3 regions of the Kocuria sp. CPCC 205297 genome follow, and region 2 is predicted to be linked to each of the others. Evidence: riboswitches for the same ligand, from Rfam matches in the RefSeq annotation. Region 2 holds a riboswitch; each other region holds the start of a gene.
The links. A riboswitch is a leader RNA that binds a small molecule or an ion and turns the genes downstream of it on or off. The one in region 2 is predicted to bind S-adenosylmethionine.
Positions count from the first base shown of each region.

Region 1: it holds a riboswitch for S-adenosylmethionine, as region 2 does, so the genes downstream of both, RF650_RS01330 (hypothetical protein) here and RF650_RS02870 (cobalamin-independent methionine synthase II family protein) in region 2, are expected to answer to the same signal.
Region 3: it holds a riboswitch for S-adenosylmethionine, as region 2 does, so the genes downstream of both, RF650_RS10295 (methylenetetrahydrofolate reductase) here and RF650_RS02870 (cobalamin-independent methionine synthase II family protein) in region 2, are expected to answer to the same signal.

Region 1 is NZ_JAVKPY010000001.1:274,736-285,312, forward strand. It holds gene RF650_RS01320 (DUF6350 family protein) at 1-953, opposite strand, end outside; gene RF650_RS01325 (glycosyltransferase family 4 protein) at 1,072-2,235, shown strand; SAM riboswitch class IV at 2,347-2,489, shown strand; gene RF650_RS01330 (hypothetical protein) at 2,510-2,788, shown strand; partial or broken gene RF650_RS01335 (GMC oxidoreductase) at 2,903-3,046, opposite strand; partial or broken gene RF650_RS01340 (hypothetical protein) at 3,092-3,319, opposite strand; gene RF650_RS01345 (BCCT family transporter) at 3,226-3,576, opposite strand; gene RF650_RS01350 (hypothetical protein) at 3,846-6,926, opposite strand; gene RF650_RS01355 (DEAD/DEAH box helicase) at 7,154-10,147, shown strand; gene RF650_RS01360 (hypothetical protein) at 10,399-10,577, shown strand, end outside.
Region 2 is NZ_JAVKPY010000002.1:269,281-279,857, forward strand. It holds gene RF650_RS02835 (XRE family transcriptional regulator) at 224-1,693, shown strand; gene rraA (ribonuclease E activity regulator RraA) at 1,816-2,283, shown strand; gene RF650_RS02845 (hypothetical protein) at 2,375-3,187, opposite strand; partial or broken gene RF650_RS02850 (3-hydroxyacyl-CoA dehydrogenase NAD-binding domain-containing protein) at 3,421-3,818, opposite strand; gene RF650_RS02855 (enoyl-CoA hydratase/isomerase family protein) at 3,815-4,606, opposite strand; gene RF650_RS02860 (acetyl-CoA C-acyltransferase) at 4,614-5,837, opposite strand; gene RF650_RS02865 (MFS transporter) at 6,036-7,463, opposite strand; gene RF650_RS02870 (cobalamin-independent methionine synthase II family protein) at 7,815-9,026, opposite strand; SAM riboswitch class I at 9,041-9,127, opposite strand; partial or broken gene RF650_RS02875 (3-hydroxybutyrate dehydrogenase) at 9,377-10,125, shown strand; gene RF650_RS02880 (IclR family transcriptional regulator) at 10,338-10,577, opposite strand, start outside.
Region 3 is NZ_JAVKPY010000010.1:4,718-15,294, forward strand. It holds gene metE (5-methyltetrahydropteroyltriglutamate--homocysteine S-methyltransferase) at 1-1,907, opposite strand, end outside; gene RF650_RS10295 (methylenetetrahydrofolate reductase) at 2,105-3,094, opposite strand; SAM riboswitch class IV at 3,139-3,255, opposite strand; gene RF650_RS10300 (thermonuclease family protein) at 4,116-4,964, opposite strand; gene RF650_RS10305 (fructosamine kinase family protein) at 5,332-6,201, shown strand; gene RF650_RS10310 (MarR family winged helix-turn-helix transcriptional regulator) at 6,374-6,880, shown strand; gene RF650_RS10315 (polyprenyl synthetase family protein) at 6,877-8,163, shown strand; gene RF650_RS10320 (phytoene/squalene synthase family protein) at 8,175-9,074, shown strand; gene crtI (phytoene desaturase family protein) at 9,071-10,577, shown strand, end outside.

The DNA.
Region 1 (10,577 bases), on a different contig from region 2:
TTCTGGAACGGCGACACCAGGGTCCCGGTGCCCAGCGAGAAGCCGGCACCGGTGGCCCACGTGAGCGCCCACACGACCATGTTGGGCAGGTACCCGAACTGCAGTGCCGTCAGGGCGGTGTCCCCCGCAGCGCCGGTACCGAGGTCCTGGTAGACCGTGATCACGCGGTCCCAGTTCCACGCGAGCGCCACCACGAACAACAGGGCACCGGCCGCCACAGCGGTGACCGCGGCGAGGAAACCGGCGCGGATCACGGCCCACACGTAGGAACCTGCCCAGCGTGAGTGCTGGCTCGTGCGCTGCAACCAGGACGCGACGTCGGCCCCGAGCACCGCGGCGAGCGAGCGCGAAGCGCTCCACCCGCCCACGAGGGTGCCCAACCCGGCCGGGACCAGGGGCAACAGGGCGGCCGCCACGAGGTCCACCGAGACTTGTTCGGTGCGGCTGAACCAGCCCACGAGGGCCCCGAAGAGCGCGTACGCGAGCATCCCGGCGAAGAACGGGATCAGGAACTGACCGCGCCAGCACGCCCGGGCGATCCGGCGGCCCGCGATCACCGCGAGGCCGAACGGGATCAGCGTGAGCCCTAGAGGCACGAGCGTGACCGTCCCGCCACCGTCCAGCGACAGGCCCTGGATGGCTTGGATCGTGAGGGGCACGCAGTGCGCGAGCAACCAGACCTGTCCGGCGAGCTGCAGGCTCCCGCCCGCGCCCAGGGTCGCGAAGCCCCCCGCAGCCCATACCGCGCCCAGGAGCACGGTGCCCAGCAACAGGCCCACCACGGCCACCGCGAGCAGCTCGATCACGCCCTGCAGCGCGAGCGGCATGGGCAGTCCCGGGGAGTCGTCCGGTTCGGGGCGGGGCACGTCGGCGGCGCGCGCGGGGGACGAACCGTGCGACGTGAAGCGGTCGCGTACGCCCGAGACCACGCCGGGCAGTGAGGGAAGTTTCATCACCGGACATCTTTTCACGTTCACCCGCGCACCACGGGCAGCGAAGTTAGCGCGGACTTCATCTGCGGGCCACCCCCGGGTGACTCCCCCGTGAGGCGCCGGGCCCACAGTGGGAACCGTGAGAATCGCATTGGTGGCCGAACAGTTCCTCCCCCACGTCAACGGTGTCACGCATTCGGTGATCCGCGTCCTGGAACACCTGCGGGATCACGGGCACGAGGCCATGGTGATCGCCCCCTCCTATGAGAAGACCCTGTTCCTGGGCTCTGTGGACCACGTGGACGGCGTGCGGATCGAACGCATCCCGTCCCTGCCGCTCGCGGGCTATCCCGAGGTCCGCGTGGCGAGCTGCACCGTGAGTCGCATGCAGCGCATCCTGGCCCGTTTCGCGCCGGACGTGGTGCACGTGGCGTCCCCGTTCGTGCTCGGGTGGCAGGCCATCCAGGCCGCCAAGGGTTTGGGTCTGCCGTGCGTGGCCGTGTACCAGACGGACGTGCCCGGTTACGCCGCACGCTACGGGGCGTCCGTGCTGGAGACCGCCATGTGGTCCCACGTGCGTGCGATGCACAACAGTGCGACCCTCACGCTCGCTCCCTCCACGGCGTCGATCAGCCAACTCCACGAGCATGGCGTCCAGCGGGTGCACATGTGGCGCCGCGGAGTGGACACGAGTCGGTTCCGTCCCGCGCTGCGCGATCACGCGTGGCGCGAGCGCGTGGGCGGCGGCAAGCGACTCGTGGGATACGTGGGGCGGTTGGCCCCCGAGAAGCAGGTCGCGGACCTCGCCGCGATCGACGCCCTGCCGGACACCCGGCTCGTGATCATCGGTTCCGGCCCCGGGAAGGAGTCGCTGCGCTCGGTATTGCCCAACGCGCACTTCGAGGGCTTCCTCACGGGCACCGAACTCGCCACGGCCATGGCGTCGCTGGACGTGTTCGTGCACCCGGGTGAGCACGAGACGTTCTGCCAGACCATCCAGGAAGCCATGGCCTCCGGGGTCCCGGTGGTGGCCGTGGGCCGCGGCGGCCCCCTGGACCTCGTGGACTCCTCGCGTAACGGGTGGCTCTACGCCCCGGGTGACCTGGCCGGGTTGCGCGAGCGCGTCCGAGACCTCGCGGGCGACGACGCCAAACGCCTCGCCTTCGCGCGCACCGCCCGCCAGTGCGTGCAGGAGCGCACGTGGGGTGCCGTGTGCGAGCAGTTGCTGGGCCACTACGAGCGCGCTCGCACGGTCACCTCCCGGATGCGCGGCACGCGCCGCAGCGACCTGCGCACCCCATGAGAACCGCCGCCGGGTGCCAGATGTTACTCAACAGAAGCTTGATTAAGTTTTGATGACATTCTCGGTCCGCGCCTGGCTGGTCCCCCGAATCCACGGATAGGCTCGAAGCAGCTTCACGAGATGCGCCCGCGCAACGACAAGGACGTCACCGCGCGCCCAGAGCTCCAACTCGGCGTACGCCAACCCTCGGTTCAGGGGTGGATTGGATGACGAAGTGGCCGGGGCCACACGTGTGGTCCCGGCAAGCGACCGGAAAATTCAGAGGCCCGACATCATGAACACGACAACCCAGAAATCCCACCCCGACACCCGCGAACAATGGGTGGACGTCACCGTTCAGGCGGACCCCGCCCGGCACGTGGTGTCCATCACGGGATCGGACGGTCACGAGCACGAGTACTTCGCGGACGACGCCCGTGAGGTCGCACTCGCCGCACAGCACACACGGGGGCGCGGCCAGTGGTGCGCCAAGTACAGCAGACTCCTGGTCCCCGGGGCGTCCCGGGTGACCGGCGGGGTGTCCTTCTACAAGCTGGAGCCCTTGCCCGCGTAGTCCTCGCGAGCACGGTCCCCGCGACCGCGAACTCCACGATCGGGTGTGGCCCGGGTCCGGACGGACCCGGGCCACACCCATGTTCTCAGCCTGCTCGGTTCTTGACGGCCGTGCTCACCGGGCGGTCGCGTCCCGGTCCTGGGCGATCAGCTCGGCGGCGCGTTCACCGATCATGAAGACCGTGATCTTCGGGTTCACCGTCACGAGCTCGGACATCACCGAGGCGTCTGCCACGCGCAATCCGCTCACGCCCTTGACGATCGCATCCAGCAGGAACGCCGTGCGCCCGGTGATGAGCACGTACAGCATGAGCCCGATCGCCAGGATGATGCTCAGCTCGGAAAGCCGCCGGGTGCCCTTGTCCACGCCCAAGATGGTCCCCAGCAGCGCCGCGGTGTCCACGGCGTCGCCGGCGGCACCGTGGATCCGGCACCCGATCAGGGGTAGAGAGCGGAGCGGATGCTCAGCGGCATGCCGAAGCGGTAGGCGAAGTAGCCGAATGCCATGCCCATCAGGGCGTACATGGCCCACCCCGTGAACAGGTTGAACTGGGGTTTCGCGTGGTCCGGGCCCATCTTGATCGTGCCGTGCCTGCTGTCCGCGACCAGGATCACGAACACGATCACGAGAGCGGCCGTGAGGATGTAGAACCACCCCAGCCGGGAGGCGACCCACGCGACCACGCCGCCGATCACGGCGTCGGCGTGCTCGGGTGCCTCCGTGGCCCAGGCGGACAGCGAGACAAGCAGGGTTGCCGCGGCCACGAAGACCCGCCAGTTGACGGGCAACCGGGGTGGCGCAGAGCGAGGGGCCCGGACAGGGCTGGCGGATCCGCGACGGGCGACGAGCCCGGGCGTGGGTGACGGATGGACGAGGAATCGTGTGTGGTCACGTCGGGGATGCGGGTCGGACGTCGGACGACCCGGGGTTGAGGCGCCTTACTACCAGCCGTTAGTCATGGCACGCCACCTCACTTTAGGGGAGGGCCGCGCAGCGGCCGAATGCAGCCGCGCGGCCCCACGAGTACACCCCCCCCCGTTCGCCCGGGGCGGCACTGTCAGCCCAGCAGCTTGGCCACGAGGGCGCTCGCGAACTCCTCGGAGACGTCCCCGTAGTTCAGGGAGAAGTCCTCGTCCACGAGCGTGGGCAGCAGCCCCGAGCACAGCACCGTGGCGCGCGCGTAGAGCCCCGGCAGGGCGGCACCGATGGGCACGGAGAGCAACCGCAGCTCGGGATCGTAGCTGACCAACGCCGTGCCGGTGTCCCGCGCCGCGAGGTGCTTGCCGAGCCCCGAGGACACGGGACGGGCGTGACCCGAGACCACGTCCTCCGCGGTGCGGTAGGCGTAGCGCGTCTTGTGGTGGTGGTTGATCCGGTACAGCCCCGCCTGGTTGCGGTCGTCCGTGGCCTCCCACGTGGCGTCCGCGGGCACGAAGCGTTCCGCGACCCCGTTGTACTGCATCTCCTTCAGGGGCAGCCCGGCGACGACCGAGGACAACGGGGGCAGGGTGTCGAGCATGACGGGCCCGGCGTCGTAGACCACGTCGCACAGCCCCTCGGGCAGCAGCTTGCTCAGCGCGTCGAGGTCCACATCCTGGAGCATGGTGGTCGCGTGGTCCTCCGGGGACAGCACCACGACCTCACCACCCTGGGCCCCGACCGCCTGCGTCACGGCGTCCTCTTGGTCGGTCTTCCACCCGCCCGTGAGCAGGATGGAGCCGTCCACGAGCTGGGTCAGGGCCGGGGAGCACACCTGCCAGCGGCGCACCGTCCAGTTCTCGTCCCGGATCACCTCCAGGAAACCGAGGGCCTGCAGGTGACCCACGAACCATTCCTCGAAGCGCTCGGAGTCCTCGAGCTGGCGCGCCACGATGGACAGGCTCGACCGCTTGCTGCCACCCAAGAACGTGAGGATGTCCTTGAACGGCGCCCAGGACCCCGGGTACTCGCCCTCGTCCGGGCCGATGAACTGCAGTGCCTCGACCGAACCCGTCTGACCCACCGCCGAGAGCTTGGTGAGCCGGCCGGGGTAGCGCTTGGTGAGCCCGCAGAACTTGCAGCGCCCGAACACCCACGGCGCCTTGGCCTTGGGATCCATGGGGGGCAGGATCACTTTGTGCTTGCCCGTGACCATGCAGGACACGTCCGGGGCCTCGGGCAGCTCGTTGCTGCGCTCGGGGAACATCTGCCCCTCGGCGGACTCCCACCCGGCGACCTCGGGCACGGGGACCTCGTCCACGGCGGCCTCGTGGGGGTCCATGTTGTCGAACGAGCCCTGGACGTACTCATCCGGGATCTCGTCCCGCGTTACCGCGGTGACGGGCCACAACGGTTCCTCCGCGACGTGGACCATCTCACCGTCGTAGCCCAGGGAACGTTGAGTGATGTAGTAGGAACTGTCCCGCACGCGGAACTCGAGGCGCTGCTTCACGGTGCGCCCGGAACGCAGCACCAGCGTGTAGTCGTTGGGCTTGAGGTGGCCGTCCTCGCGGGCCAGTTCCGTACCGCCCAGGCTCACCTGGAACGGTGGTACCCGGGGTGCGGTGAGCTTGGTGCTCATGAGCTTGAACGAGTGCGGGTTGCGCCACTCGCACTCCACGGACAGGGGGTCGTCGCTGTCGGACGTGACGGTCAACTGCGGGGGCCGCAGGGCCGAGAACCGGTCCACGTCCCCGGGGATCCGCAGCCCGCCGGACAGGGTGATTGCGGGGACCAGGCGGGGTACCAGGGCCGAGAAGTTGTCGTTGACGGTCAGCGCGGGGTCACCGGCACGCAGCACCTGGACGTCGTCGAACAGCACCCAGCCCTCGCAGACTCCGTTCTCCCCCGGGCCCACCACGCGGTAGTCGGGAGAGGCCGAGTCGTCCAGGATCGCGCGGATCTGATCCACCCATTCAGGTTGATTGCGCACCATGATCCGGCACGGCCACGCCGCGGGGACGTGGTCCACGGAGATGAACGTGTCCGAGTACGCGTCCTTGGCGAAGACCACCACGGGCCGCGGATTACGCGTGAGGGTGAGCTCCCCCGCGGTGATCTGCAGCTGCCCGGACAGCAGCGTGTCACTCGTCATGCGGGCGTTGTACGCGGAGATCCCCAGGAACGCGTCCCCGATGTAGGACAGGAACATGGTGCGCGGGCCGACCGTGGTCGCGAGATCCACCTCACGACCGGGCACCAGCCGCTTGGGCACCACGAAACCGAGTTCGTAGATGGGGTTGCCCACGTAGTCCGTGCCGTCCGTGAGAGACAACCCGGGGCTGCGCGAGCCCAGGTGCCGCGTGCCGCGGGCGGCGGCAGCGGCGGCGTCGTCCGGGGCGGACTCCCACGCGTCCAACTGGGCGAGCGCGACCTGCAACGCGGGATCGCGCGTGAGGGGGTTGGTCCAGATGCTGCGCAGGCTCTTGGACACATCGGTGTCCGCGATGTCGAGCCAGAAGTCGATGTAGATCCCGAGCTCCGCCGCGCTCATCCCCTGCGCCGTGGTCAGTTCGAGGTCCTCGAACATCTGGTGCAGTTGCCGCAGCTCGGACGGGCCGAACAGGGTCTGGGACAGAGCGAGGCCCACGGGACGGTGGTTCACGGCGTACGCGGACGGCAACCCGAGTTGACCGTCGAAGGCCTCGAGCCAATAGCGCAGCGCGTCCCAGTAGGTCTCGGAGTCCTTGCGCACCGAGGTCTCGAGCGCCTTGACGTTGTCCTGGCCCGCTTGCAGCAACACCGCGAGCGGCAGGTAGAACGTGGACACGGACTTCTTGCCCGTGCGCGCCGCGAGCGCGGACATGTGCCGCCCGGCCAGGGCGAACAGGGCCAACAGCGCCACGATGGGCGGCGGGCCGATCCTGGTGAGGTCCTCGAGCTGGCGCCGGGACGTCCGGTACCACGCCTCGGTGAGCTTGTTGAACGCGTCGAACACGGACCGGCGGGAGCCGTCCGTCACGAGCAGCGGCGTCACGGAGTCGGCGAGCGCACGCAGCGTGGCCGGGCCGTCCAGGCCGAATTCCGAGCCGATCTGTTCGAGCATCTTCTCGTCCAGGTCCAGGTGGACCAGTTCCCCAGCCCTCCTGGGGCCGAAGAATGCCCGCGCCACGGCGTCGTTCCAGCGCAGGTAATCGACTTCCCGGGGTCCGGATGCCATTGCGTGGTCCCCCGTGTGGAAACCGGCAGCGTCAGCCACAAATCCTCCGTCTGCGCCGTGCGGCGCGCTCGAAACACGACAATCCCTGTCGATTATAAGTTCCCGCCCGTCGGCGGTTCACTGCCCGATCCCACCGCGCCCCCGGTTTGCACCACGACGACGCCGCTGCCCGGGCCCTCGCCCACCGGCGCCCGGCCGTGTCCGCACCGGGCGGTACGGTAGGGGCCATGGATGGTGCTGCGCAGTTCACGGACGCCCGCGGTCCGGGTGCCGCCCCGGACTGGCGCAGCGAACTCTCCCGGATCGTGCCCGGCACGAGTCCCGACAGGGTCGTGGCGGACCCGGAATCCGGACCAACCGTGGCCCTCGAACTGGACCTGGCCCGGGTGCAGAACCGCACCCCGAAAGCGTGGCAGGAATCACCCCGGGAGACCCCGCTGAGTCTCACGGCCCGTCCGGTGCTGCGCGGACAGCGCCACGGGTGGGTGCACACCGGCATCGACTGGGGCAACCTGGCCTCCCACGCCCGCTCCGGGCACCTGAGCGCGGAGCAACTGGACTGGTTCGAGGAGCTGCGAGCGCTCTCCGAGTCGCACCGCGGCAGTTACGCTGCGGACCGGCACCAGCTGCACATGGAGCGCTACACCTCTCCCCTGTTGTGGCCCATCCTGGGGCGCGCCCGGGGGCTCGGGATCCCGCTCGTCTCCGAGGGCACGGGAGCACCCGTGATCGTGGATCGCGACGGCCGGTTCGAGGTGCGCGTGGATCCCGGCGAGCACGGCGAGCTCGCCCTGCACCCCCAGCTCATCGTGGGCGAGAACGAGATCCCCCTGCGCTGGACCCGGATCATCGGCCAGCCAGGTCACGGCCTGTTCTACCCGGACGCGACCCCCGCGGCCCTGGACACCGCGGAGGACCTCAACCAGTTCCCGTTGCACCTGGTCGCCCTGGGCACCCGCCTCAATCAGCAGCAGCGCTCGTTCCTGGACCGCGCCGAATCCCTCACGGTCCCGCAGGACGGTGTGGAGGAGTTCTTCGACACCTACTTCCCCCGGTTGCACCAGAGCATGCACGTGATCGCGGGCGAGGACTCCCTGGTGCTGCCCCAGGTCGCGGATCCGCAGTTCGTGCTCACCATCCACCACGACGACCTCACCGAGCGCGTGGAGTGGGAGTGGGAGTACCAGAAGGGTCGCGAGCGGATCCGGCTGCCCTTCCGCCCCCTGGACCCTCTCGAGGATGAGCCCGTGGCCCGCGAGTCCCGGTGGGAGTCCTCCATGGTCCAGGCCGTGCACCGCCGGATCCCCGAGTTGGACTTCAAACGCAGTTCGTACGCGGCGCAGGACGCCCTGACCCTGTTGCGGGTGTGGTTGCCGCTGCTGCGCAAGATCCCCGACCTGCGCATCGTGGAGACCGGCGGGAGTCCCGCCTACCGCGAGGTCACCGAACCCACCGAGATCACGGTGTCCACCGCGCCCACCGAACACCACGACTGGTTCGGTCTGGGTGTCACCATCAGGGTCGGTGAGCACTACCTCCCGTTCTCCCAGATCTTTCAAGCGCTCGACCGCGGCCAGGACGTGATGCTGCTGCCGGACGGTTCCTACTTCTCCCTGGACCGCCCCGAGTTCACGCGGCTGCGCACGCTCATCGCCGAGGCCCGCACCCTGCAGGAGGACAAGGACGCGCCGCTCGCGTTGAACCGCTACCAGGCGAGCCTGTGGGAGCAGTTTGAGGACCTCGCCACGGACACCCGCCAGGCCGAGCAGTGGCGCGAGGGCGTGCGCGCACTGACCCACCTGCACGAGATCCCCTCTCCCCCGGTCCCCGAGGCCCTACAGGCCAACCTGCGCCCCTACCAGTACGAGGGCTTCCGGTGGCTGAGCTTCCTGTGGGACCACGGACTGGGCGGGATCCTCGCGGACGACATGGGCCTGGGCAAGACCGTGCAGACCATTGCCGCGATCCTGCGTGCCACGGACCGGGACCCGCAGCTGCCACCCCACCTGGTGATCGCACCCACCTCCGTGGTGGCCAACTGGTCCGCCGAGCTGCGCCGCTTCGCGCCCTCCTTGGACATCACCGTGCTCACCCACACCAAGGACTCCGTGGCCGACGCCGCCGCGCATTCCCATGTGGTGCTCACGTCCTATGCCCTGCTGCGTCTGGACGCGGAGGCCTACCGTTCGGTCGAGTGGACCGGGGTGATCATGGACGAGGCCCAGTTCGTCAAGAACCCCCGGACCAAGGCCTACCGCGCCGTGAAGAACCTGCGGGCACGCACGTGTCTCGCGATCACCGGCACCCCCATGGAGAACAGTCTTTCCGAACTATGGTCGTTGCTCTCGCTCACCGCCCCCGGGCTGTTTCCGTCCAAGAAACGTTTCACCGAGCACTACCAGCGTCCCATCGAACGCGCCATGGACTCGGACGCCCTGGCCCGGCTGCGGGCCCGGATGCGCCCGTTCATGCTGCGCCGCACCAAGGCGGACGTGGACCTGCAGCTGCCACCCAAGCTCGAGCACGTCCTGCCCGTGGGGTTGAACCCCGAACACCGCAGTGCGTACGACCGCCGGCTGCAGCGTGAGCGCGCCAAGATCCTGGGCCTGCTGCGCAACTTCGACAAGAACCGGTTCACCATCTTCCAGTCGCTGACCACCCTGCGGATGTTGGCGCTGGACCCCGTCCTGGTGGACCCGGAGTCCAAGGCGCCATCCTCAAAGTTGGACGTCCTCTTCGACCAGCTGCCCCAGCTCGTCCAGGAGGGTCACCGCCCGCTCGTGTTCAGCCAGTTCACGAGTTTCCTCAAGATCGTGGCCCAGCGCCTCGACGACGCCGGGATCGCCTACAGCTACCTCGACGGCAGCACGCGGGACCGCGCGGGGGCGCTCGAGAAGTTCCGCAGCGGCCGCGCTCCCGTGTTCCTGGTGAGCCTCAAGGCCGGCGGTTTCGGCATCAACCTCACCGAGGCCGACTACTGCTACCTCCTGGACCCGTGGTGGAATCCCGCGGCGGAGAACCAGGCCGTGGACCGAACCCACCGGATCGGGCAGACCAAGAAGGTCATGGTCTACCGCATGGTCGCGCAGGGCACGATCGAGGAGAAGGTCATGGACCTCAAGGCCCGCAAGGCGGACCTGTTCGGGGCCGTGCTCGACGATGAACGGTTCTTCTCCGCCACGCTCGACGCCGAGGACATCCGCGCGCTGGTTGGTGTCTGAGCGAACCCCGGGGTCCGTCGAGTGCCCTGCACGGTCCCGATCACGCCGACGGTCGAGCTCGGGCGCACGCGGGAACACCGCGCGGGGGCCTTTCCGTGGAAGTCACACTCCCCCCGACCTGTCGACCCGGCACGGTCAGCGGGTTAGCGTGAGCACAGATCACGCCGGCCCCGGCGCACCCGCACCGCGTGCGCGGACCCCTGACCCGATCCATGGGTGTTGCGTGATCAGGTGTTGGGAGGCACTCGAGCATGTCACACAGCAGGACGCCGCACGGCCACGGTCCGAGTACCGAGGTGGCACTGCGGCGCGCCGGGATCGGTGTGGTGCTGGTCCGGGTCGACTCCGCCGTCCCCGATCCGCCGGTCTGTCCATGGTCCCGTCTGGAGTCCGTCCTCACCGGGGCCATCGCCGGGATGCCCTGGAACGA
Region 2 (10,577 bases):
AAAATCTGCCTAAACTCGGACTATGACCCCGGACACAGGACCCCGCAGGCGCCGTCGCACCGGCGACGGCGCTCCCCCTCGCCCCGCCGCACCGCGGAGCGCTCATGGCTCGGAACCCGCGCGCGCTGCGCGGTCGCGGGGCACGGAGCCCGCCCGGACGGCAACACCGCGGCGCACGGACCCCGCGTCCGGCACGCGGGTCCCCGCGCGCTCGTCGTCCGACGTGCCACCCGAGGAGTCCGGGGACCCGACCGATCCGATCGTGCTGGGGCGGCGGATCCGCTACCGCCGCAAGCGACTGCGGATCACGCTCGAGGAGCTCGCGCGCACCGTGGGCATGGCGGCGTCGGCGCTGTCGCTGATCGAGAACGGCAAGCGCGAACCCAAGCTCAGCGCGCTGTCCGCCATCGCTGCCGCGCTGGACATGAGCGTGGAGCAACTGCTGGGGACCAAGGCGCCGTCGCGCCGCATGGAACTGGAGATCCAGGTGGAGCGCGTGCAGCGCGGACCCATGTACGCGTCCCTCGGGTTGCCCACGGTGCGGGTGGGGCCGGGCACAAGTACCGAGACCCTCGAGGCGCTCGCGGCCCTGCAGCAGCAACTCGCCCAGCGGCTCGAGGAACAGGCGGCCACACCGGAGGAGGCCCGGCGCGCCAACACCCAGTTGCGAGCGCGCATGCGGGGGATCGACAACTATTTCGAACGCATCGAGACCATGGCCGCGGACCTGCTCGCCGCGATCCGCCACACGGGCGGACCGCTGTCCGAGCACCACATTTCGCGGCTCGTGGAGCACGTGGGATTCGAGATCCACCAGGTCCCGGACCTGCCGCACTCCACGCGCTCGGTCACGGACCTGCGCAACCGTCGGTTCTACCTGCCGGCCACCGCCGGGGCGGGCTCGCCGTGGTCGGTGTTGTTGCAGGCCGTGGGGCATCACTTGCTTGAACACCACCGCCCGGCGGACTACGGCGAGTTCCTGGAACAGCGCGTGGAGACGAATTACTTCGCGGCGGCCCTGATGATCCCGGAGGCCTCCGCGGTGGACCTGCTGGGGCGCGCCAAGTCCCAGCGGGAGTTGTCCGTGGACGACCTACGGGACGCGTTCGCGGTGTCCCACGAGACCGCGGCACACCGGATGACCAACTTGATGACCCACCACTTCGGCATCCCCACCCACTTCGAGAAGGTGCACTCCTCCGGGATCATCCACAAGGCCTGGCAGAACGACGGGTTGCAGTTGCCCACCGACCACAGTGGCGCGGTGGAGGGGCAGAGGGCCTGCCGGTTCTTCTCCGCGCGGCAGGCGTTCTCGGGGACCAACCGGTTGCTGTCCCACTTCCAGTACACCGACACCCCGCACGGCACGTTCTGGTGCTCGGCCCGCGTGGAGGGATCCGAGAACGGGGAATTCTCCATCTCTTTCGGTGTGCCGTACGAGCACGTCAAATGGTTCCGGGGCCGCGCCACCACGGTGCGCCACACCTCCACCTGCCCCGACCCCGCGTGCTGCCAACAGCCCGCCCCGGCGCTCGCCGAGCAGTGGGACGGCCAGTCCTGGCCCTCCGCCCGCCCCGCGTCCCACATGCTCGCCGCCATGCCCGCCGGCGCGTTCCCCGGGGTGGACGAGACCGAGGTCTACCGCTTCCTGCAGCGACACGCCCCCGTTGCCTCATCTGGCGACCTCGCGTAACCTCCATCACGTTCCCGCCGACGACGCCGCGCCACCCCTACGCGCCCAGACCGTCCGTGTCCGGACGCCGCGTGCCCGGGCCCCGAGCGTCGTCGGCGATCCGTAGGCACGAAAGGTGACCCATGAGCTTCGCGACCGCCGACCTGTACGACGAACACGGCGAGGACCTGCAGTCCGTGACCACCCAGTTCATCTCGGTGGGTGGTGTCCACCGGTTCACCGGACCCATCCGCACGGTGCGCTGCTTCGAGTCCAACGTGGACGTCAAGAAGCTCGTGGCCACCCCCGGTGAGGGCGCGGTGCTCGTGGTGGACGGGCAGGGATCCATGAACCGCGCGCTGCTCGGGGACAACGTGGCCCGCACCGCCATGGAGAACGGGTGGGCCGGGCTGATCATCAACGCCCCCGTGCGGGACCGCGTGGAGCTGGGCACCCTGGACATCGGCATCAAGGCGCTGGGCACGAATCCCCGCAAGTCCGAACCCAACGACTCCGGGGAAGTGGACGTGATCGTCACCTTCGGCGGCGTGACCTTCCGCCCGGGCAGGACCCTGTGGGCGGACGAGGACGGGGTCCTGGTGGAGCGCTGAGCCCGCTGCCTCCGCTGGACGGATATACGACGGCGACTTCCGCACCCGCGGGGTTCGCCGTCGTCGTTCCGGTGGGGGCCGGGTGTCGTGACTACTTCTGGGCCACGAACTCCTGGCCGTTCCAGGTCCAGTTCACCCGCTTGCCCGAGTCATTGCCCTGCTCGTTCGTGACGTGCTGGATGACCGTGGGCTCACCCGTCGCGTCGATCACCAAATCGGCCCAGTTGAACGGGTGGTTGGACGTACCCCGCTGGGCGGGCATGGTGTCGTGGGAGTCGTACCCCTTGTCGGTGGGGGTCAGCACGGTCACACCCTGGCCGTCCGTCAGGTACACGTTGCCGTGCTTGTCCACGGTGGAGTTGGTGCGCAGATCCCACTCCTGAGCTCCCAGCACGGGAGCGGGGCCGAAGGAGACCACCGTGGTGCCCTCCCTGGGCGGCACATACCCCACGGCCTGACCGTTCTGGTACACGGCGTAGCTGGCCTGCTTGCCCGCGGGGGCGCTGCCGGGTTCCACGACACGTTCGTAGCTCACGATCTCCATGGCGCCGAAGACGGGGTGGTGCACCGGGATCGCTGCGGTCTTGTCGCACGGCCCCGCGCAGGGGTCCGCGACGGCCGGCAGGGACGGCGCCGTAGCGGTGGCTGACGCGGCCGGGGTGCTGCCCGCACCCGCGGTGTTCGCAGCGGTGGCCGTGTCGGCGGGACTGGGCTGGGCCACCGCGGTGGCGCCGTCGGTGGCCGCCGTGGAACCGTGCGGGGTCTGCTGCGCCGGAGTGCTCACGCTCTGAGACCCCTGGGGCGTGGTGGCCTCTGCCGCGCTCTGGCCATTCTGGCCGCAGCCCACGAGCAGGGGGACCGCGAGAACCGCGGCGGTCAGGGTCTTGGTCCTGGTGCTCTGCATCTCCATCACCTCTACGAAGTTTTTCGATGACGAACACGCCCTACGATTCCTCAAGACGTTTGCTTTCGCAACACGCCGTGACGAAATCGCGACCTCTGTCGTGCAGGGGCGGTGACCGGGCCGGGGGGTGGGGAACAGCCCCGCGGCGTCGTCGAACCCCAAGTCAGAAGGGGTTCGACGCGCGGAACAGCCGATGCGCATCCGACCCGCCACGAGTACTGCCGTGCACGCGCTCAGGAGTAGTCGTAGAACCCCTTGCCGGATTTACGGCCCAGTTCGCCGCGCTCCACCATGTCCCGCATGAGCTGGGGCTGGGCGAAGCGGGGGCGTCGTTCACGGTGGCCGGCGTCTTGCCGATGCCCGCGACCCACTGCAGGGTCAGCTCTTTCAGCTCCTGACGGGTCTTGCGCCCGATCACGATCTCCACGAGCTTGGAGGCCGGGACGGGGTTGAAGAAGTGCATGCCGCAGAACCGCTCGGGGCGCTGGAGCTCATCGGCGAGCCCGTCCACCTCCACCACGGTCACGCGCGCTCCGGAGATCAGGAACGCGTGGGCGATCCCCGCGCCCATGCGCCCGCCTCCCAGGACTCCCACGCGGGACCGGACGGTTGCGGTGGTGTTCTCGGTCATGTCTTGGGCTCCTTCTTGCGGTCCAGGAACGCTTGCATACGGTCGAATTTGGCCTGCGACTCGAACAGGATGGCCTGCGCGAGCTCGTCCACGTGGGGGTGCGCCTCGCGCGGCATGGCGAACACACGCTTGGACACGCGCACGGCCAGCGGGTCCTGCGCGGCGATGCGATCGGCCAGGGCGTCCGCCGCGGCCAGCAGCTCGTCTGGTTCGTGGATCTCGGTGATCAGGTGGGCCTCCAGGGCCTCCTGCGCGGAGAGGGTCCGACCGGCCAGCAGGATGTCCTTGGCGAGTGACTCACCGGCCAGTTCCCGCAGTCGCCACAGGGCCCCCGCGGCGGCGATGATGCCCAGGCCGGTCTCGGGTTGGCCCACCGTGACCCGCGGCGTGCCGATCCGGAAGTCCGCGGCCCACGCGAGTTCCGCGCCCCCGCCCAGCGCGTAGCCGTCCAGGGCCGCGATCACGGGCATGGGTAGCTTGGCGATCCGGCCGAACAACTGCGAGTTCACGCCGCGCAGGGCGTCCTCACGACGCCGCTCGCGCAGTTGCGCGATGTCCGCACCGGAGGCGAAGATCCCCTTCCCGTTCACGTGCGTGCCGCTCAGGATCATGATCCGGGGATCGTGTTCCAGACGGGTGCACACAGCGTGCAACTCGTCCACCATGACCTCGTCGATGGCGTTGCGCACTGCGGGGCGGTCCAGCGCCACGTGCATGCGGTCCGGGGTGTCGGTGATGCGCAGGGCCGTGAACTGCGCGGCCCACTCGGGGGTGTCGTGCTGCGTCATGGCCGGATCACACCCGCTCCACGAGCAGTGCTGCACCCTGGCCCACGCCGATGCACATGGTGGCCAGCCCCTTGGCGGTCTGCTCCCGCTGCATCCGGCCCAGCAGGGTGATGACGATGCGCGAGCCCGAGGAACCCAGGGGGTGGCCCAGGGCGATCGCCCCGCCGTCCCGGTTCACGATCTCCGGGTCCAGGCCGAGCCGGCGGATCGATGCGAGCGACTGGGTCGCGAATGCCTCGTTGATCTCCACGGAGCCCAGATCGCCCGCGTTCCAACCGGCGCGCTCCAGGACCTTCTCGGATGCGGGCACCGGGCCCAGGCCCATGATCTCGGGGGAGAGACCGGCGGAAGCACCGTCCACGACGCGGCCTCGGGCGTTGAGCCCGTACTTGGTCACGGCCCGTTCGCTGGCCACGATCACGGCGGACGCGCCGTCGTTGAGCGAGGACGAGTTACCGGCCGTGACCACGGACCCGCCCTTGACCACGGGGCGCAGCTTGGCGAGCACCTCCGGGGTGGAGCCCTCGCGGGGGCCCTCGTCCGTGTCCACGACCGTGACCGCACCCTTGCGGCCGTGGACCTCCACGGGCACGATCTCGGCGTCGAAATGACCGGCGCGGATCGCGGCCAGGGCCTTTTCGTGCGACTGCGCGGCGAAGGCGTCCGCGTCCTCGCGGGAGATTCCGTCCACCCGGGCGACCTCCTCGGCCGTCTCGGGCATCGAGTAGGTGGCCTTGCCGTCCCGCGAGAGCGGGCCCTCCACGAACGCGGGGTTCACGAACCGCCACCCGATCGAGGTGTCGAAGACCTCCCCGGGCTTGGCGAACGCCGTACGGGGCTTCTCCATGACCCACGGCGCGCGGGACATGGATTCCACACCGCCGGCCACCACGATGTCCGCGGCCCCGGACTTGATCATCTGGGACGCGATCGTGATCGCGGACATCCCCGACGCGCACAGCCGGTTGACCGTAATCCCGGGGACCGTGTCCGGGTACCCGTTGAGCAGCCACGCCATCCGGGCCACGTTGCGGTTCTCCTCACCGGCGCCGTTGGCGTTGCCCAGGATCACCTCGTCCACGAGCGCGGGATCGATGCCGGCGTCCTCCACGACGGAACGGATGCACAGTGCGGCTATGTCGTCCGGGCGCACCGAGGACAGGGCACCGCCGTAACGACCCACGGGGGTTCGCGCCCCTCCGACGAGGAAGGCTTGGGGCATCGAGGACATGGCAACTCCTAAGTGGGGCAATAACCGACCGATCGTTCACGGTAAAGGTTCCCCAATCATGTGAGCCACGTCAATCGATGACGGTTACGCGGGGAAGAGCGCGACGGGCCCGGCAACCGTATGGCTGCGGGGCCCGCCGTGCGCCGTCGTGACCTCCGACGAATCAGAGGCCGGGACGGTTGGTTCGTATGTCGGGGATCAGTGGCGGCGGATGCGCGCCGGAGCGGTGGTCTCGGGCTCGCCGGCCACCGGGGGAACGATCTCGTCCGGGTGCGCCCGGACGTACTCCTGGTGCACCTCCGCGACGTGCAGGTCCTTGCCCTGGTCCGACTTCTTGACGAAGGAGACCGCGATGAAGGACACGAGCGAGATCAGGGAGATGTACAGGCCGATGGTCCACGCGGCGCCGGTGCGGTTGAGCAGCAGCTGGGCGATCATGGGGGCGAACGCGCCACCAATGATCGACCCCAGGGCGTAACCGATCGAGACACCGGAGTAGCGGACGCGGGCCGGGAACATCTCGGCGTACATGGCGGACTGCGGACCGTAGGACGGACCCAGACCGATCGTCAGGATGAGGATCGCGGCCGCGAACAGGGGCAGGGACGCCGTGTTGAGCATCCACCACATGGGGATGGCCCACAGGATGATGATGCCGTAGCCGATCTGGAACGTGAGCTTGCGCCCGATCTTGTCCGAGATCCACCCGCCGAACATCGTGAAGATGAGCCACCCGACGCCGCCCACGAGCGTGGCGATCAGCGTCTCGGGGCGGGACATCCCCAGGGCCTTGGTGCCGTAGGACGCGAAGAACGCGATGACCAGGTAGCCCGCGGCGTTGTTCGCGGCGAAGATCAGCGCGGCCAGGATGACCTGCGGGGAGTTGGTCCGGAACAGCTGGCCCAGGGGAGCGGAGGATTCCTTGGCGCGCTGGCGCATCTCCAGGAACACGGGGGACTCGTCCACGGAGCGGCGGATCAGCCAACCCACGAAGATCAGCACGATGGAGAACAGGAACGGAACGCGCCAGCCCCAGGCCTCGAACTGCTCGGGGGTCAGGATGGTGCTCAGACCGAACATGAACAGGGTGGCCATCAGCACGCCCAGGGGCACACCGATCTGGGGATAGGCGCCGAAGAAGCCGCGCTTGTTCGCGGGCGCGTGCTCCACGGACATCAGGGCCGCACCACCCCACTCACCACCGGCGGAGAAGCCCTGCAGGATACGCAGGACCAGCAGGATGATGGGGGCCGCGATACCGATCTGCTCGTACGTGGGCAGCAGGCCGATCAGCGTGGTGGCCGCGCCCATCCCGAAGAGGGTCATGACCAGGGTGATCTTGCGCCCGTACTTGTCACCGATGTGACCGGCCACGATCGCACCCAGGGGACGGAAGAGGAAGCTGATGCCCAGGGACGCCCAGGCGACGACCTGTCCCAGCGTGGCGTTCTGCTCGCCCGCCGGGTTGAAGAAGTGGGTGGCCAGGATGAAGGCGGCCGCCTGCGCATAGATGAAGAAGTCGTACCACTCGATGGTGGTGCCCACGAGGGTGCCCGCAAGGACCTTGCGTTCTTCTCGGGTCATGGTGTGCGCCAGCTGAGCGGGCGCTGAGGTGGTGGATGCCATGTGGGTCTCCAGGATCGGCGGACGCGGGGTCCGTGGGGTGCCAGTGGCGGAGTGGATCAGGGGAATAACCGACCGATTGGTCTCGAAATAAGTGTACGAAAGAATGTGAAGCGCACCACACGTTTCGTGTATTAAATCGTATATTTTTCCCGGGCCGTTCACCCGGGCGGGCAGCATGTCGGCCGTTGTGACGCGTTCATGACACGGCAACGCCCCCTCCCGCCGTGCCGCACCGTGGAAGGTGCGGGTGCAGCGGAAGGGGGCGGGCGGCGTCGTCCGGGAAGATCGGGGAACCGGAACGGTCAGCGACGCGGTGGGACTAAAAGCTGCAGGACCAGCCGCGCGGCCTGATCAGAACAGGCGCTCGGACGCGATCCGCGCACCCTCCACGAGGGACTCGAGCTTGGCCAGCGCGATCTGCGGGTGCAACCGCCCGCCCAGACCGCAGTCCGTGGAGGCGATCACGTTCTCCTTGCCCACCACGGACGCGTACTGCTCGATCCGGTCCGCCACGAGCTCGGGGTGCTCCACCACGTTGGTCGAGTGCGAGACGAAACCGGGGTAGACCACCTTGCCCTCGGGCAGCTGGTGGTCCTTCCAGACCTTCCACTCGTGGCCGTGGCGCGGGCTGGACGCCTCGAAGCTGTAGCCCTGCGCGCGGATGGTGAGCATGAGGTCCACGAGGTACTTGAACTCGAGGTCCGTGGTGTGCGGGCCGTGCCACGAACCCCAGCACAGGTGGAAGCGGATCTGCTCCTCGGGGAGGTCGCGCAGTGCGTAGTTCAGCGCGTCCACGCGCAGCTGGGTGAAGGCCAGGTAGTCCTCCACGGTGGGCTCGGGGTTGATCTGGTCCCAGGACTCGGCGATCGAGGGGTCGTCGATCTGCACGGTCAGTCCGGCGTCTACGATGGCCTTGTACTCCTCGCGCATCACGTCCGCGCACGCGTAGACCAGTTCCTCGTCCGTGGCGTAGTACTCGTTCTTCACGCGCGCGCAGGAGCCGGGGGACAGTGCCGCGACGAAGCCCTGCGTGGCACCGTTCAGAGCCATCGCGTCCTTCACGCGGCGGATGTCTCCGGCCACCGCCTCCTGACCCGTGTAGGTCAGCGGGCCCGTGATCTTGGGCTGGGAGACCGTGTTGCGGTGCACGAGCACGCCCGCTGTGGGGTCCTCATAGGCATCCCGGAAGCGCTCCCGGTCGCGGCGGTCGGGGAAGCTCGTGAGCACGATGTGTCCCGGGCTGGAACGGTGCTTCTCGCCCTCGTTCCACCGGTCCTCGTCTGTGGGGGTCAGCCCGCCCAGTCGGTGGAACGAGTAGTTCCACCAGGCCCCGTAGTCCACGGCGCCGGACGTGGTGTGGCCGTACTCGCCGTCGTTGACGATGTCGATGCCGATCTCGCGCTGGGTGCGCACGATCTCTGCGACGCCTTCGTCGAGCGCCTCGCCCAGCTGGGAGAGGTCGATCTCGCCCGCCTGGAAACGGTTGTTGGCCTTCAGCAGCTCGGGCGTGCGAGGCAGGGAGCCCACGTGGGTGGTCTGGATGCGATCGGTGTTCAAGGGCATGGCTGTGCTGTTCCTTTCCATCGGTCCTGGCGTTAGCACCGGTGTCACCCCGGTTGCTGCGGCTTCCACGAGCCAGATCTCTCGGCCGCTCTGGATGGGTACTGCTCCATCCAACAGCATCGCGAGGAGTGGACGCCAGTTGTGGCGTGTCGGACGACGACGCCGCTCCCCGGGTTCCTCCTGCCCGGCCCCTCGGGCTCGGGTCACCGGGGCTTCCGTGACCGGGCGGCCCCCGGTGCGGGCCGTGACTCGTAGCTGGTCCGGGGTGGTCCGTTCCGGATCGTGACCCGGCGGCCCCCGGGGCGTAGCGTGACGCGGTAGGAGAACCGTCCACGCGCAAAGAGGCTGTCATGGAGCAATCACTCGGGGGGAAGAAGGCCCTGGTCACCGGTGGGGCCAGCGGGATCGGCCGCGCCGCCGTGCAGGCGTTCGCGGACCGCGGCGCCCATGTGGTCGTCGCGGACATCAATGAAAAAGCCGCTCAGACGACGGCCTCCGAGGTGGGCGGGGAAGCCTGGGTCTGGACCTCTCGGACACCGCCGCGCTCACCGAACTGAGCCTGGACGTGGACATCCTGGTCAACAACGCGGGGATCCAAAAGGTGGCACCCGTGCAGGACTTCGACCCCGCGGACTTCCACCGCATCCTCACGCTCATGCTCGAGGCTCCGTTCCTGCTGATCCGTGCCGCACTGCCGCACATGTACGAGCGCGGATGGGGCCGGATCATCAACGTCTCCTCCATCCACGGTCTGCGCGCGTCCGCGTACAAATCCGCGTACGTCACGGCCAAGCATGGGCTCGAAGGGCTGTCCAAGACCGTGGCCCTGGAGGGCGCTGAGCACGGTGTGACCAGCAACTGCGTCAACCCCAGTTACGTGCACACCCCGCTCGTGGACAAGCAGATCAAGGACCAGGCCGCGACCCACAGGATCCCCGAGGACCAGGTGATCGAGAAGATCATGCTCACCGAGTCCGCGATCAAGCGCCTCGTGGAACCCGAGGAGGTTGGCGAGCTCGTCGCGTTCCTGGCCGGCCCGTCCGCGGGCATGGTCACGGGTGCGTCCTACGCGATGGACGGTGGCTGGACGGCGTCCTGAGCGCGGGGCGACGTCGCCGCGTCCACCCTCGCTGCCGTTCGGTGTCGAGGCAATGGCCCGCGTTCCACGGCCCCTCTCCGGCCAAGGCCCCGAACATCTGCGTCCCGAAAAAACACCCGCAGTCGCACAACGCATGCGATATCGGGGCACAGATGTTCCGGGGTGCAAGGACGCGGGGTCTGACGGTACGGGACGACGCCGCTGCGTCCGGTTCACACGGTCGTGGCCCCCGCGCGCAGCGCCGTGGAGAGCTTGTGGGCCTGGTCCAGCAAAGCCGCCCCGAGACGGGGTCTGCGTTCCGCGGTGAACCGGGGTTCGATCCCCGTCAGGGAGAGTGCGTAGCGGGGTTGGCCGGTCGCGTCGAACACCGCGGCCGCCATGCCCCACGAGCCCTCCACAATACGTCCGGGGTTCAGGGACCAGCCGTCCTCCCGGACCTGGGCGACGAGGCG
Region 3 (10,577 bases), on a different contig from region 2:
GGCAGCAGCTCGCGCAGCGCGGGCTCGTCCACCTGGATCACGGGCGTTCCCGCGCGCTCGAGATCCGCGATCTCGTCCCGCAGGGCGAGTGCGACCTGGTCGGCGACCTCGGCGGCCGGAGCGTCGTCGCGCACGAAGGACCACGCGAGGATCGTGACCGGCCCGGTCAACATGCCCTTGACGGGGCGCTCGGTCAGGGACGCGGCGTACGAGGTCCAGTCCACCGTGATGGGCGCGGGGCGCGAGACGTCCCCGAACAGGATCGACGGGCGCGTGCAGCGCGATCCGTAGGACTGCACCCAGCCGTGCTGCGTGGTCACGAAACCGTCCAGGCCCTCCGCGAAGTACTGCACCATGTCGTTGCGCTCGGGTTCGCCGTGCACCAGGACGTCGAGCCCCAGTTCCTCCTGGACGCGCACCGTGTGGGCGATCTCCGCGCGGATCGCGTCCGTGTACTCGGCCTCCGTGATCCGCCCCGCGCGGTGGTCCGCCCGGGTCTTGCGGATCTGCGGCGTCTGCGGGAAGGATCCGATGGTCGTGGTGGGCAGCACGGGCAAGCGCAGACGGTCGCGCTGGGCAGCGCGGCGCTGTTCGGCGTCCGCGCGCTGGCGGTCCGCGTCCTGCACCGCGGCGGTGCGCTCGCGGATCTCGGCCTTGTGAGTTGCCGGGTGCTCGGCGCGGGCCGCGCGGATCGTGGCGTCCTCGTCCAGGGTGTCCCGGATGGCATCCCAGCCGTGCTCGACGCCGCGCGCGAGCCCGACCACCTCGGTCACCTTCTGGTCAGCGAACGCGACCCAGCTGGTGACGTCCGGATCCAGCGCGGTCTCGCGGGCGACGTCGTGCGGGACGTGCAGCAGCGGCGTCGCGGTGCCCACGGCCACCGGCCCGCGGGCCGCGGCGCGCAGCCGGTCCAGGGTCTCGACGGCGCGCGCGAGGTCGGTGCGCCACACGGTGCGCCCGCCCACGACGCCGCCCACGACGGGGCGTTCGCCCCATGCCTCGAGTGCCTCCTTGCCGGGGACGTCCCCGCGGTCGAGGTCGATGGCCAGGGCGTCGACGTTCGTGTGGGCCAGGGCGAGCTGGGCGTCCTCGCCGGCATCGCCGTAGCCCACCGTCACGAGGATCGCGGGGCGCTGTTGCTCGTTCGAGAGTTGGGTGTAGGCGCTCTCGAGGGCGGCCACGAGTTCGGTGCGTTCCACACTCCACCCGTCCGCGGCGAGGGCCGGCTCGTCGAGTTGCACCCATTCGACGCCGGCCTCGGCCAGGGCTCGCAGGATCGCGGCGTATTCGGCCACGACGTCGTCGAGGCGCTGCAGGGGGTGACTCGCGACGGCATCGGTGGTCTCGGGGCGTGAGAGCAAGAGCAGGCTCACGGGACCCACGAGGACCGGGCGGGTGGTGATCCCGGTGGTCCCGAGGGTGGTCCGGTAGCGGGACACGAGGCTCTCGGGGTTCGCACGCAACGAGGTGTCCGGGCCGATCTCGGGTACGTAGTAGTGGTAGTTGGTGTCGAACCACTTGGTCATCTCGAGCGGCTCCAACCGATCGGTGCCGCGGGACAACGCCGTGATCAGCTCGATCCCGCGGGGCGTGTCCGGGGCTGCGGGCTCGTAGCCGTCCGCGATGAACCGCGTGGGAACCGCGCCCAGCGCCAGGGACGTGTCCAGGACGTGGTCCACCGCGAACCCCTCGGACGGCACAGCGTGATCCGCGGTGAGGCCGAGTTCGGACAATCGCGTGGCGGTGCGCTCACGCAACCGGGCGAGGGTGTCCAGCACCGTGGTGGCGGGGTGCTGTTGCGGGTCCTTCCAATAGGACTCGAGTGCGCGCTTGAGCTCGCGGTCGGGGCCGATGCGGGGGTAGCCCAGGATCGTGGCGGCGGGGAACGGGACGGGCTGGGTGCTCATGGGAACTCCTCGGAGCTGGTGTGGGGTATGGCGGTTAGGGGGTGTGATGAGCCGCGGCAACGGGTGTGCTCCGGCGCGGCGGGGTAAGGGGAACGTCAGCGTGGGTGGTGCCGCTACGAACGGTTTTCGGCCTGCCCGGATGTGGCGGTCGAAGCCAACACGATCGGTTCACGGGTCGGTCGGGGCTGGTGCGGCGGTCAGGCCGCGGGGCTGCGGCCTCGGTATTCGCGTGCGGCATCCCGGACCCGCAGGTGCTCCAGGATGGTCAGCGCCGCCTCGGGGCGGTTGAACGTGTACAGGTGGAAACCGGCGCAGCCCAGATCCATGAGGTCGTCGATCAGGGACAGGGTGGCCGCGACCCCTCGGTGGCGCAGTTCCTCAGGAGTGTCGGCGCGCAGGAACCGGGTGAGGCGTTCCGGGACCCGGACCCCGGTGATCTCGGTCATGCGCTGCAACCGTTGCGGGTTGCTCAGCGGCATGAGCCCGGCGACCACGGGGATGTGGATGCCCTCCGAGCGCGCGCGTTCCAGGAACGTGGCGTAGTCCTCGGGTTCGTAGAGCACCTGCGTGATCGCGTAGTCCGCGCCGGCCTCCTGCTTGTCCCACAGGGACGCGAGATCCGCCTCGAAGTCGCGGCCTCGCGCGGGGGACGGGTAGCACGCCACCGACACGGACAGCGGTCGCTGACCCGGGCGGAACCCGGTGCCGAAGCGACGTCGTTCGACGTCCCGGATCAGCTCCACCAGTTGGGAGGCCCGGCCCAGGCCACCCGCGGGGGTCCGCCATTCCCCGGTACCCAGGGGCGGGTCGCCGCGCAGCGCGAGGAGGTCGCGAACGCCGTCGTCCAGCAACTGGTCCACGGCGCGCTCGAGACCCGCGCGGTCCGTGCCACCGCACGTGAAGTGCGCCATGACCGGGGTCTTGGTCGTGCGGCGCAGGTGGCGCAGCGCCTCGCGGGAGACGCCGTGATGGCCGGCGTGACCGTGGGTGACGGAGAAGAAATCCGGCCCGGCCTGGGCCATGGCGTCGATGTTGCGCCACACGGTGTCCGGGTCCGCGGTGGGCCGCGGCGGGAACACTTCGAACGAGACGAGCGTGGAGCGGCGCGGGCGCCGGACCAGCCAGGACGTCCCCGTGGGCGGGCCAGTCACGGGCGCGGGTTCTGACGCTGCGAGGGGTGCGGGCATATAAAAAATCCTCCGGCCTTAGGACGCCGGAGGACGAGCTCCGAGCGCCGTACTTGCCGACCACGCGGTTGCGCGGCGGCCGGATCCTCATCTGGGGCACCCCACTACAGCTGGAGGGTTGCCGCCCGGCTAGCCAGAGCTTCGCGCCGGGACTCATGATCCTTTGTTACGAGTAAGCGTAGCACAGCCCCGCGACGCGGCCCACGAACGATGACGGAACCGCCGGCCTCCCGCCGCGCTCGTCTTCCCAAGCGGGCGGATTGGACCGCACGGGGGCACCTGGGCCCTGCCGTGGTCATCCTGCCCCACGACGTGCAGGACATGAAGATGCCCGAGTTGGGAGCCGAGAACTGGGTCTTGCGCTCGATAGCCGTCGCGCCGTCGACCGCGGAAGCCTCGGAGCAGGACAGTGTGACGCCGTCGCCCTCCGTCACCGCCACGCCCACCGCGAGCGAGGCGGCGGTGACGGCCGGGGCACTCACCCAGACGTTCACGACCCCGGGCGGGACCACGAGTTTCCGATACCCGACGAACTGGACCGTGGCTCCGTCCGCGACCTCCACCCCCGAGTACCGTACGAGGGACGTCCGGGTTGCCCGCCACGAGAAGGTCCTGATGCTGTCGCTGCGGCCCGACGCCGGCATCGCGAGCCCCGCGATCCCCACGCACGAGACCACGCTGGGGACTTTCCCCGGGGCGCGCGACGCACATGGCACTCCGTTGCGGATCGCCGCCGGCCCGTTGTCGGGGCAGGCCCCGGGTGTGAACATGGCGGTCATCTACGGCATCACGCCCGCCGCGGACGACGCCGTCCCCCTTGCGCAGCGCGACCGCCAACCCCGGTCGTCACGACCCCCGGGACCTGCCGGGATCGACGTCGTCCACGCAGGAACCCTGAGTTCGGGCCGCCGTGCATCCGGCGGCTCGCCGGTGCACCCGCGTGACGAAAGCGCGGCGAAAAGCAGGGACGCCCACCCGGTCAACCGATCGGTTGGGCGCGCCTTGGCGTGTCATCAGCGACTCAGCACGGGTGCCAGACCTTGCCTCCCGGTTCGTAGCACCGGGGGCCGGTGTAACCGGGATAGCCGCCATCACTCTCGGGAGCCGGGGGCACGTGGGGTGCCGCCGGCAGCTGCGGGGCAGCAGGTACCCGGGGCGCGGCCGGTAGCTGAGGTGCCGCGGGCTGCGCGGGGGCGGGGTCGTAGTTGTAGCTTGGTTGCGGAGCGGGATTGGGTTGGGGTGCCGGATCGCCCACGGCGACCTCGTCCTCCACGACCGCGGGAGGCGCCTCGAGCGTCGGCGTGGGAGTGGGTGTGGAGGACGGGGTGGGACTCGGCGTCGCGCTCGGGCTCGCGGTGCTCGAAGTTGTGGTGCCGGGGGATGCGGATTCCCCCGGCGGTGCGCAGTCCTGCTTCGGGTCGAAGAAACCGACCTGCATGGCCTGGGCCACGTTGTACGCGCTGTCCATCTCTCGCCGGTACGTGCTGTTGGCGCCCACGGTCATGGGCGTTGCCAGGCCCGCCTTGACGAGTGCCTGGTTGACGTTCAACCCGTCGTCGTCGCGGGTCACTCGGGCGAGGGTGCGCCCGTAGCGGTCCGTGCGTTCCACGTCGTAGTCCAGGTGGATCGTGGTTCCCTTGGGCAGGAGGTCGTCAAGCTTGGCCGTGGCCTCGTCCGCGAGGCACTCGCCGGGCTGACCGTCCCGCGCGACCTCCGGGGTATTGATGTTCAGCAGCCGCACCCGCGCGGACTTCCCCGCGATCGTGGCGTCCAGGGTGTCCCCGTCCACCACGCGTTCCACCGTGGCCACCGAGTCGTCCGGGGTGGGCGCGGACTCTGCGGCGCCGCCGCACGCGGTCAGGGCGAACAAGCTCGCCAGGACGACGGTGCTCGCACGGGCCCTCGGACCGGCGGCCCACCGGCGGCGGGCAGGATGGTGAATGGTCTCGGCAGGCATCGCGGTCCCGGGTCTCGGAGGAAGCACCCGGCATCATGTCGGTGCATTTGCAACGACGTTATTGTGCCAGAGGGTGTTCACCCTGCAGGGATCGGCGATCCGTGTCGCGTCACGTGATGCCTAGTGGAGTAAAAGCACCTGGGGGTGCCTCAAAACTGCTTTAGCTCAGTAAAAGCAGAGGGGGGGGGTGAGGCGGAGCTAGGTGTCGGGCGGGGGATGCGTTCGGGGCAGCGGGTGGGCGCGGGGTGGTGCGCTGTGCGGCATGGTGTAGACAAGACGCATGGCCACCATCGATGAGCTTCCCGGTGAGATCGTCGCGGACCTGCGTGTGAGCGATGCCCGTCCCCTGAGCGGCGGGGACACCGCCCACGCATACTGGCTCGAGACCCCGGACGGGCCCCTGTTCGCCAAGACCATGCCGGGTGCCCCGGCGGGCGTGTTGGCGTTGGAGGCGGCGGGACTCGAGGAGCTGCGCGCCGTCGCCCCCGCCGAGGTGCGGGTGCCCAGGGTGCATCACGTGGGCGATGAGGCCCTGGTGCTCGAGTGGATCGACGAGGGTCCCGGACGGCAGGACCGTGCCACGGAACGCAGCATGGGGGCCGGTCTCGCGGCCATCCACCGCGCGCGAGCCCCGCACGTCGGGTGGCTCTCGGCGGAGCTGCCGGAACGCATCGGCTCGTTCCCGGTGGATCTCACGCCCACGGACGACTGGGCCGACTTCCTGTTGCACCGCCGCATCGAGCCGTTACTGCGCGCGGCGATCGACGCGGGACACCTGGACCTCGCGGCGTCGGACCTGCTGGCGCGCGTGGCGCCGCGAGCGGACGAACTCGCGGGCCCTCCCGAGCCACCGAGCCTGCTGCACGGTGACCTGTGGGCAGGCAACCGCGTGGTCGATCGCAACGGGACGAACTGGCTCATCGATCCGTCCTCGTTCTACGGACACCGCGAGTACGACCTGGCCATGATGCAGCTCTTCGGCGGTTTCGGGCGGGAATGCTTCGCGGCGTACGACGACGTCTACCCCCTCGCGGACGGCTGGCACGACCGGGTGCCGTGGTACCAGTTGCCGCCGCTGCTGGTGCATGCGATCAGGTTCGACGGTGGTTACGGCGGGGCGGTCCTGCGGGCCCTGCGCAGTCTGATGTGACACTACGGGGCGCGTCCATCACCCGCTGAGGACAGGGCGTTCTCGGCCGATGACCGCGACAAGGCGGGTGCGGACAACGTTTTCCACCCGCGTGACATGGGTGGACACGTCCCCCGCACGTGCAGCATGATGTTTACTAGATTGTCTAGTTATCCACAACGCGAGGAACGCGATGGAGAGCAGTGCAACGTGGTACGGGCCGGTGAGCCCGCAGTCGCGTGCGCTGCGCCGGGTGGTCGTGCTCAACGCGGAGATCGCGTACGAGATCCGCCGCATCTTGGGGCTCAAGGGAACCGATTACGCGGCCATGGCCATGCTCATAGTCCATTCCATGGGGCCCACGGAGCTGGCTCACGCGCTGCACATCACGACGGCCTCCGCGACCGCGGTGGTGGACCGACTGGTGCGCGCGGGTCATGTGGTCCGGGAGCCCGTGGAGGGGGATCGACGCCGGATGACTGTGCGCGCGGTGACCTCGTCCAGGGAGCGGACCCGGGAGCACGTCGTGCCGGTAATCGGGATGGTCGAGGACGAGCTCGACGCCCTGGACGAGCCCGGGCGTGAGGCCGTCCTCCGGTTCCTGAGAGGTACCGAGTCCCGTCTGGAGGAGTACTTGGAAGACTTGCGTGGGCGCGCGGACCAGGCGTCCCAGGACGATCCCGGGGCGGGTGGGTCATGACCGAACGCGTACGCACCGCCCGGTCCCGTGAATCCCACCGAGCGGCTCCCGGGATCCCGTCCGTTACCGATCCTGGGGCCTCCCCGAGTGTCGCCCCCGCCGACGACGCCGCCTGGCGCCGTTTCCGCACCGCCGTGGGGGAAGAGCTGGACGCGTTCTTCGCGGCCCCCGCGAATCGAGTTCCCACGAGCCCGGGTTTCGGGGTGCTGTGGGAGCGGGTGCGCGAGCACATGGTGGGCGGCAAGCTCATCCGACCGCGACTGACGTGGATCGCGTGGTCTTCCTTCGCCGGGGGCGCGGGGGATGGATCGAGCGCGCCTGACCCGCTCGTCGCGCCGGACGCCGGGGATGCCGCGGAGACGCCGGGTGTGCGCGATGCGGCCGGAGACGGGAACCACACGGCGGGCGACCGAAAGACAGAGGTGCCGGACCCCGAGTGCGTGCGCCTGGCGGCGTCGTTCGAGATGCTGCACGCGGCCCTACTGGTCCACGACGACGTGGTGGACCGCGACTGGCTGCGCCGGGGCATGCCCACGGTGGGAGAGCTGTTCCGCCGTGACGCGGCCCGCGCCGGCGCACCCGAGCACGAAGCGGAACACGCGGGGGCCTCGGCGGCGATCCTCGCGGGGGACCTGTTGTTGGCGGGGGCACTGCGGCTCGCGACCACGTGCGCATCGGACCTCGCGCGGTGTCGCGCCGTGGCGGACGTGGTGTTCGACGCCGTGACCGCCTCCGCGGCCGGGGAGCTGGATGACGTGCTGTTGTCCCTGCATCGCTTCGGCGCCGAGCACCCCGGGGTGCAGGACATCCTGGACATGGAGCGGCTCAAGACCGCCACGTATTCGTTCGAGGCCCCGCTGCGGGCCGGCGCACTGCTCGCGGGTGCTCCCGCGGACGTCGCGGAGCGGCTGGCCCAGGCCGGCGCCATGCTGGGCGTGGGGTACCAGGTGGTGGACGACGTCCTGGGGACGTTCGGTGACCCGGGACTGACCGGCAAATCGGTGGACGCGGATCTACGTTCGGGCAAGGCCACCGTGCTCACCGCCCACGGGATGGGGGTACCCACGGTCCGCCGGGTCCTCAAGGACCTGGCGGCGGAACGCACCACGGTGCATCACGCGCGGGAAGCGCTCACGGCCTCCGGCGCCAAGGACGTGGCCGTGGAACTGGCCACGGATCTCGTGGACCGCGCCCGGACCACCCTGGACGAACTGCCCCTGCCCGCGGCGCAGCGCGATCAGCTCGTCGCGCTGTGCCACCACGTCCTGAACAGACACTCGTAGTGAGGACCCCCATGCCGGATTCGGACGCGCCGCCCCTCGTGTCGCTTCGCCTGTACACCGCCACGGCCCTCGCGGCCTCCGGGTCGGTCATCGGCCGGTACTCCACATCCTTCTCGCTGGCGTGCCGCACCCTGCCGCCCGCCGTGCGCCGGGACATCGCGGGGATCTACGCGCTCGTGCGCGTCGCGGACGAGGTCGTGGACGGCACCGCGGGCGCCGCGGGTCTCGAAGCCGCCCGCGTGCGCACCGCCCTGGACGGGTACGAGGCGGCCGTGAACTCGGCCCTGGCCACGGGATTCGCCACGGACCTGGTGATCCACGGCTTCGCGGACGTCGCCCGCCGTCACGGTTTCGGGCGGGAGCTGACCGAACCGTTCTTCGCGTCCATGCGCGCCGACCTGGACGTGGCCGAGCACGACGGCGCGTCGCTCGAGTCGTACATCTACGGTTCCGCGGAGGTCGTGGGACTCATGTGCCTCGAGGTGTTCATGGACATGCCCGGCACACGGGCGGACACCCCTGAGCAGCGGGCCATGCTGCGGGCCACGGCCCGGCGGCTGGGAGCGGCCTTCCAGAAGGTGAATTTCCTGCGTGACCTCGGGGCGGACCACGACCAGCTCGGTCGCACGTACTTCCCGGGCGCGGACCCCGCCCACCTGGACGAGACCCAGAAGACGCAGCTGCTCGCGGACCTCAATGCGGATCTCGACGCCGCGATGCCCGGGATCCTGGCCCTGGACCGGCGCGCTCGCCGGGCGGTCCTGATTGCGCACGGACTGTTCACGGAACTGTCCCGGCGGATCGAACGCGTCCCCGCGCGGGAACTGACCAGACAACGCATCAGCGTGCCCACCGCGGTGAAACTGCGGATCGCGGCGCGCTCCCTCTCGGATTCGGTGGTGACACGATGACACGGACGGTGGTGATCGGCGGCGGTTTCGCGGGCCTGGCCACGGCGGGGCTGCTCGCCCAGGACGGGCACCGCGTGACCCTTCTGGAACAACAGGACATCCTGGGTGGGCGCTCCGGGCGTTGGTCCGCGGAGGGCTTCTCGTTCGACACCGGCCCCAGTTGGTACCTCATGCCGGAGGTCATCGACCGGTGGTTCCGGCTCATGGGCTCCAGCGCCGCAGCAGAACTGGACCTGCGCACCCTGAGCCCGGGCTACCGCACGTTCTTCGAGGAGCACCTGGACGAGCCACCGACGGACGTGGTCAGCGGGCACGCGGAGGAACTGTTCGAGCAACTGGACCCGGGATCCTCCCGCGCGCTGCGCATGTACCTGGACTCCGGCGCGGAGGTCTACGAGCTCGCCAAGAAGTACTTTCTCTACACGGATTTCGCGCACCCCCGTGAGCTCATGACCCCGCAGGTGCTCAAGAACCTCCCGCGGCTCGGCACACTGCTGACCCGGTCCATGAAGGGCTACATCGACCAGCGGTTCACCGATCCGCGGGAACGCCAGATCCTGGGGTACCCCGCGGTGTTCCTGGGCGCCTCGCCCTCGAGCGCTCCGGCCATGTACCACCTCATGAGTCACCTCGATCTCACGGACGGAGTGCAGTACCCCGTGGGTGGGTTCAGCGCGCTCGTGGACGCGATGGCCGAGCTGGTGCGCGCGGCCGGGGTCGAGATCGTGACCGGGGCGACCGTCACGGGGATCGACGTCGAGCGGGCACCGCGCTCCGTGCGTTCCCAGGTGGCGGCCGCCCGTTCACGACGTCGCTCGGCCGGCTCCGTGCGCGGCGTACGCTACCGCGCGACGTCATCGGCCTCGAATGCGCCGCGGACGGCGGCCGACGGTGCGGAGACCACCGTGCCCGCCGATCTCGTGGTGGGTGCCACGGACCTGCACCACATCCAGACCAGGTTGCTGCCCGAGCGGTACCGGGCCCCGGAATCGCGGTGGAAGCGCCGGGACCCGGGCCCGTCCGGGGTGCTCGTGTGCCTGGGCGTGCGGGGGAAACTGCCGCAATTGGCCCACCACAACCTGCTGTTCACGGCGGACTGGGACGACAACTTCGCGCGCATCGGTACCGGGCGGGAGCTCGCGGAGGAGACCTCGATCTACGTGTCCATGACGTCGGCCACGGACCCCGCCACTGCGCCCGAGGGGGACGAGAACCTCTTCATCCTGGTGCCCGCACCGGCCGTCCCCGAGTGGGGTCGCGGCGGGATCAGCACGCCGGAACGCCACGAACCGGGTTCGGAACAGGTCGAGCGGGTCGCGGACGCGGCCATGGCGCAACTGGCCCGCTGGGCGAAGATCCCGGATCTCGAGTCCCGGGTCGTGGTGCGGCGCACGTACGGGCCGGGGGACTTCGTCGCCCAGTTCAACGCGTGGCGCGGTTCCCTCCTGGGCCCCGGTCACACGCTCGGCCAGTCCGCGATGCTGCGCCCCGGTGTGACCGATC